One region of the Mucilaginibacter paludis DSM 18603 genome, then DNA from elsewhere that is predicted to be linked to it. Evidence: riboswitches for the same ligand, from Rfam matches in the RefSeq annotation. Region 1 holds a riboswitch; each other region holds the start of a gene.

Region 1 (2,205 bases):
ATCCGGAATAACATCAACTAACCGCTTTTTTAAATATCGTTTGATGGATAAGATATAATCGTGGTCGCGTTTGAGGTGCAGGTTAGCAATTTTTAAAGCCGAAGCCAGCCCAACAATACCTGCGATATTCTCCGTTCCGGCCCTTAAACTGTTTTCCTGTCCTCCGCCCTTAATCAGTTGTGTTAATTTGAGTCCTTTCCTGAAATATAAAAAACCAATACCTTTGGGTCCGTGGAATTTATGGGCAGAAGCGGTTAGGAAATGAATTTTGCACTGTTTCAAATTAAAGCGGTAGTGGCCCATAGTCTGAACGGTATCGGTATGAAACAAGGCATCATATTTTTCACAAAGCAAGGCTATCCTTTCAATGTCATTGATATTGCCTATTTCGTTATTGGCATGCATAATAGAAACCAGGCTGCGCGATTTGGTTCTGAGGAGCAACTCTAAACCGGCATAATCCAGGTTTCCCTTCTCATCGTTTTTAACAAAACTGATTTGAATATCACCTTTAACTCTTAAAGCCTCTAACGTGTTTAAAACGGCATGATGTTCCATACTTGTGGTGATGACATGTTTAACAGCGCCAAATTGTACAGCAGAAAGGATGGCAATATTATCTGCTTCAGTTCCTCCTGAGGTGAAAATGATTTCTTCGGGCAATGCGTTAATCTGCTGGGCAATAATTTTTCTGCTTTCTTCAATTGCGCTTTTAACTTCTCTGCCATGATGATGCTGTGAAGAGGGATTACCGAAATGATTTAACAAAAAGGGAGTCATGGCTTCAAAAACTTGTGGTTCAAGCGGGGTGGTGGCGGCGTTATCCAGGTAAATTTTCATTGTTGATAATGTTTTATAAGTTAAACTACATGTATTAACTTATCCGGAAAGCGGCAGCAGCTTGATGACCAGTAAAATATACTGTCAACTTATCTTTCCCCCGCGTATTGATGGGGTAGGAGTTAGCACCTTTTAGCAGCAAGAGCTGTACAGGTTGCTAAGACTTCATCGGGCCATTCCCTCAGTCTTTCTGGATAAGTATATAAAGAACAAGCATTCCATTTGAATGACCATACAAATATATATAAAGTCTATAGATTTTATATATATTTGTGAAAGTATTTTATTTTTTGCTTTTAGAGCTTAAATGGATCGGGATGTAAACACAGAGGGATGTTGCTGCTATTAAGCAGATAGATAATTGATGCTCTTTATACAACAGGCTGTAAGGTAATTAAGTATCAGTTGGAGCGGGGGGAGAACATATAGCCTGAATGAATCCGAACAGTACATGCTTCTCTCAAGTATGCTGCAATGCTTGCTTGCTGTAAAACTGAATCGTATCATGCCTGAGCTCAATGAATTTCAAACTCGTACCATAATTCCCATTAATTAACTAACTCCTGGATAAGCCATCTTGCCATAGCGCTATGGCTTCAATAGCTTTCTAAAAGCTACGCTATCGCCTTTAAAGGTGTCAAAGTCAACCACATGATGAATGCCGTTAACGGTTGCTTTGCTGGTGTGCTGCCAAAATTGCCAGTTGGCGGCCCGGTTAACATCCGTTTCGGGTTTATCATAGTGGGCTATCCATAGTGGATATTCGTCATAATAGCCCTTGAGGTAATCCTGGTAAAAACTCAGGCCCGAATAAATGATAGGTTTAATATAGGTTTTATGCCGTATGGTGGCAAAAAAATCATTTAAGGTAACGCGCATTTGTTCGGGGGCAACTCCGTCAAGCTGTTCTACATCCACTACCAAGGGCAAATCATTTTTTTCGAGTTTAACGGTTTTTAAAAATAGTTTTGCCTGTAGCTTTCCGCTTTTGCCCGGCCTAAAGTAATGGTAAGCACCGCAAATGATACCGGTTTTGGCAGCCTCGCGCCAGTTACGCTGGAAGTACGAGTCAACAAAATTCTCGCCCTCGGTAGCTTTAATAAAAGCGAAGCTAACGTGCAATCCGTTTTCTTCCATCTGCTTCACTTTTTGCCAGTCTATTTTACCCTGCGCGTAAGATACGTCAATACCATGAATGCTGTATTTTTCTGATACGTGTACATTGAAGCTTTTGTAATGCCGGTAGTTAATATCCTCGCCAATATCGTTTATCCAATGCCACAACGAACTAAATCCGTTGGTAATGTAGCGATAGTAAAAAGGAGAGGCCAGTATGAGCACCACCACGGCGGCTATAATTTTCAA
Region 2 (2,205 bases), 1.8 Mb from region 1:
GCAGGAAATGGGCGGCGCCATCCCCTCCCCTCAGGATTGTTATATGCTGGTACGCAGCATTAAAACCTTGCCCTACCGCATGAAGGGCCATGTACAAAATGCACAGCTACTGGCCGAATTTTTAGAAAAACATCCAAAAGTTGAACGGGTAATGTATCCGGGATTAGCCACGCATCCGCAGCACGCCATAGCCGCACAGCAAATGCAAAGCTTTGGCGGCATGCTTTCCTTTTGTGTTAAAGGCGGCGCGGATAAAGCTGCTAAAGTGGTTAACGCCCTGAAATTATTTACCCAGGCCACCAGCCTCGGCGGCGTTGAAAGCCTGATTGAGCATAGAGCGATGATTGAAGGGCCGGATACCCAAACACCTAAAAACCTGCTCAGGGTATCTGTCGGGTTAGAGAATATCGACGACTTGATAGAAGATATATCACTGGCTATCAACACGATATAAAATACATCAAAATATTGTTTTGCATAATAGATGATTGTATCCTATATTTGAAACATTATTTGGTAGCGATACCAAGATCATGCCCCTCAAAAGGTTTGATTTATAAAGAAGTGGCGAGAGATCAGGCTCATTAACCCACTGGCAACCCTCCGGAACGGAGAAGGTGCCAAATCCTGGCCCGGTGAATGGATCATCGGGGAATATAAATGTACAACCATGAAAATACTGTTGTTGCTTTTAGATTTTTTTAATTACCGGAAAGATTTCCGTCGCGAGTATGTGTTGGTTGCTATCTCAAATAGCCCAATGTGTATGTGTTGCTTGTTAAGCTGCTAAACGACGGGAAGCGCCTTTTTCAATTACTGAAAAATTGGTGTACAATTTCCAGGGGTGCGGGCACCCTTTGAAATCATTCATCTAACATCCAAAAATTAATTCTGAAAACTTAAAATTCAACATCCCATGTCAACTCAAAAATTTGAAACACTACAATTACATGCAGGTCAGGAAGTAGACCCTACAACAGGCTCACGCGCTGTGCCTTTATACCAAACTACATCATACGTTTTTAAAAATGCCGAGCATGGTGCCAACCTGTTCGCGTTGAAAGAGTTTGGCAATATCTACACCCGCATCATGAACCCCACTACCGATGTGTTTGAAAAACGCATTGCGGCACTTGAAGGTGGCGTTGCTGCCTTAGCCACAGCATCGGGCCAGGCGGCGCAGTTTATTGCCCTGAACAATATATTACAGGTGGGCGATAACTTTGTAAGCTCTCCGTTTTTATACGGTGGCACTTATAACCAGTTTAAAGTAGCTTTTAAACGTTTAGGGGTAGAAGCGCGTTTCGCCCACGACGACAGCGCCGAAAGCTTCGAAGCACTGATAGATAGCAATACCAAGGCGCTTTACCTTGAAACTATTGGCAACCCCGGCTTTAACATTCCTGATTTTGAAAAAATTGCCGCGCTGGCCAATAAATATGATCTGCCCTTAATAGTTGATAATACATTTGGCGCAGGTGGTTATTTGTTCCGCCCTTTAGAGCATGGCGCTCATGTGGTGGTTGAGTCGGCCACTAAATGGATTGGCGGCCATGGCACCAGCATTGGCGGCGTTATTGTTGATGGCGGCAACTACAACTGGGGCAACGGCAAGTACCCACAATTTACTGAGCCTTCCGAAGGTTATCACGGCTTGGTTTTCGCTGATGTATTTGGCGTTGGCGGCCCCTTCGGCAATATCCAGTTCATCATCCGTGCCCGGGTTGAGGGTCTGCGCGATTTCGGTTCATCGCAATCGCCATTTAACTCTTTCCTGCTCATCCAGGGTTTGGAAACTTTGTCTTTACGCGTTCAGCGCCATGTTGATAATGCGTTAGAACTTGCTAAATGGTTGGAAAATCATCCGCAGGTAGCCAAAGTAAATTATCCGGGGCTCGAATCATCGGCACACCATCAATTGGCCAAAAAATATCTTAAAAATGGATTTGGCGCCGTATTATCTTTCGAGATTAAGGGCGAAAAAGAAAATGCCGGTCAGTTTATCAACAGCTTACAACTGGTGAGTCACCTGGCTAACGTGGGCGATGCAAAAACCTTGATCATCCAACCATCGGCCACAACACATCAGCAATTATCAGATACGGAGCAGGCCGCCGCCGGTGTTACCCCAACCCAATTAAGGGTAGCCGTAGGCATTGAGCACATTGACGATATTAAGGCTGACTTTGAACAGGCTTTTGCCAA
Region 3 (2,205 bases), 3.4 Mb from region 1:
TCGACCATGATGGGTAGTTTAGCTATATCGGGCTCAGAGGCAATTAAATTCATGAACTTGGTCATGGCCGCTTCCGAATCGATCATGCCCTCGTCCATATTCACGTCAATCACCTGGGCACCGCCCTCTACCTGCTGGCGGGCCACTACCAACGCCCCTTCGTAGTCTTCGGCCAAAATCAGTTTAGAAAACTTGGGCGAACCGGTAATATTGGTACGCTCGCCCACGTTGGCAAAATTACTTTCGGGGGTAAGTGTGATGGCTTCTAAGCCGCTCAGGCGCATAAAGGTTTCAACCTTCGGTATTTGCCTTCGCGGGAAGCTTTCTGTTTTTTTAGCAATGCAACTGATATGATCGGGCGTGGTGCCACAACAACCGCCAACAATATTAACCAGGCCAGCCGCCATAAAATCTTCAACCAAATGCGCGGTTTCGTGTGGAGCCTCGTCGTAAGCGCCAAACTCGTTGGGTAAACCCGCGTTGGGGTAGGCGGAAATATAAACACTTGCCTTGGCGGAAAGCTCCTCGATATGCGGACGCATCTCTTTGGCACCCAAAGCGCAGTTTAACCCTACAGACAACAGGTTGGCATGGCGGATGGAGTTCCAGAATGCTTCTACGGTTTGCCCGGATAAAGTTCTGCCCGAGGCATCGGTAATAGTGCCCGAGATCATGATACCGCCAGTTGGCCTGAAGGCAGGATAATCCTTACCGGCTGCCTTACACTCGTTCTCGTACTGTTTGATGGCAAATATGGCCGCTTTGGCATTCAGCGTATCAAAAATAGTTTCGATCAGCAGTACATCCGAGCCGCCATCAACCAGGCCACGAACCTGGGTATAGTAAGCTGCAACCAGGTCGTCAAAAGTAACGGCGCGGTATCCAGGGTCGTTCACATCGGGCGATAAGGATGCCGTGCGGTTGGTGGGGCCAATGGCACCGGCAACAAAGCGAGGCTTATGCGGTGTTTTTTCAGTGTATTCGTCGGCAGCTTCGCGGGCTATGCGCGCACCTTCGTAGCTCAGCTCGTAAGCCAGTTCTTCAAGGTGGTAATCTGCAAGCGAGATCACCTGGGTGCTGAATGTATTGGTTTCAATAATATCTGCTCCGGCCTCCAGGTATTCCGCATGGATGGTTTTAATAATATCAGGGCGCGTGATATTGAGCAGGTCGTTATTACCCTGTAAGTCTGAATGATGATTTTTAAAACGTTCTCCACGAAAATCAGCTTCGGTAAGCTGGTACCGCTGTATCATGGTACCCATTGCCCCGTCAATAATCAGTATGCGTTTTTGTAGTTCTTGTCTGATATCCATTTTTTGTGATTCCACCGATTTTTGATGATTTCACTGATTCTTTTGATGATTTCATCGATTTTGGGAGACTCGCGCACAGATAACAATCAGCGTAATCCAAATCAACAATCGGTGTAATCCAATCAAATCAGTGTAATCCAAAACAAGCTTATATCGAAAAGTCGGGTGTTGATGTTGACTTTCGCTTATCTGTCTGCAACCGCTAAGTTTGGTTGCAGTAGAATGTAGCACCTTGTAAGTACAGGTTGCTAAGACATCGCAGGGTCTAATCCCTCCGTCTTTCTCTATAAGCATTGCAAAGTTGCATAATAAAGTTGTATTGTGCAATAGCGGGTTATGTGGCGTATGCTATAATGACTTTTAGCTGTATATCCACATCAGTACATGCTTTTTCTGTTTGCGGAGCATGGCATCAACTTGTTTCATCACGTTGTTTGATATGGCGGGACAACCCCAGCCTTCGGGCGTACCATCGGGATAGACCTCCTTTTCGGGTACTTTCTCCCAGGAATGGAAGACTACCTGCCTCACCAGGGCGTTGTTGTTACTGGTATCTAAACCAGTTAAAAAGTATTTAACGTGTATGCCCCAGGCGCTGTATGAGCGGTCGTTAATTTGGTATTTGCCCAAGGCGGTGCAATGGCTGCCGTCGCGGTTGCTGAAAGAGGGATGGTCTTTGTTCCAGACGCCCGACCACGGGCTGCGGCCACAACCGTGGCTGATTAAGCCCGAAAGTAAAATGTTTTGTTTGGTAAAATCCCATACCATAAAGCGCTTGGTACCCGATGGCAGGCTCATATCAATCAGGATACAGTAGCGGGTATTATAGCCTTTGCGTTTGCAATAAAGCAGTGCTTGTTTAGCCTTTTGGTTTGTTTTGGCCGGATCG

What was found. Region 1 has a riboswitch for S-adenosylmethionine ahead of MUCPA_RS35345 (cysteine desulfurase family protein). Riboswitches for the same ligand answer to the same signal wherever they lie in the genome.
Region 2: linked by a shared signal. The riboswitch ahead of MUCPA_RS27375 (O-acetylhomoserine aminocarboxypropyltransferase/cysteine synthase family protein) and the one ahead of MUCPA_RS35345 (cysteine desulfurase family protein) in region 1 are both predicted to bind S-adenosylmethionine.
Region 3: linked by a shared signal. The riboswitch ahead of metH (methionine synthase) and the one ahead of MUCPA_RS35345 (cysteine desulfurase family protein) in region 1 are both predicted to bind S-adenosylmethionine.

The regions. Positions count from the first base shown of each region.
Region 1 covers NZ_CM001403.1:8,364,474-8,366,678, reverse strand. The annotation lists gene MUCPA_RS35345 (cysteine desulfurase family protein) at 1-840, opposite strand, end outside; SAM riboswitch class I at 927-1,041, opposite strand; gene MUCPA_RS35340 (glycoside hydrolase family 25 protein) at 1,429-2,205, opposite strand, start outside.
Region 2 covers NZ_CM001403.1:6,523,234-6,525,438, reverse strand. The annotation lists gene MUCPA_RS27380 (trans-sulfuration enzyme family protein) at 1-454, shown strand, start outside; SAM riboswitch class I at 552-663, shown strand; gene MUCPA_RS27375 (O-acetylhomoserine aminocarboxypropyltransferase/cysteine synthase family protein) at 917-2,205, shown strand, end outside.
Region 3 covers NZ_CM001403.1:3,356,545-3,358,749, forward strand. The annotation lists gene metH (methionine synthase) at 1-1,316, opposite strand, end outside; SAM riboswitch class I at 1,499-1,609, opposite strand; gene MUCPA_RS14060 (murein L,D-transpeptidase catalytic domain-containing protein) at 1,677-2,205, opposite strand, start outside.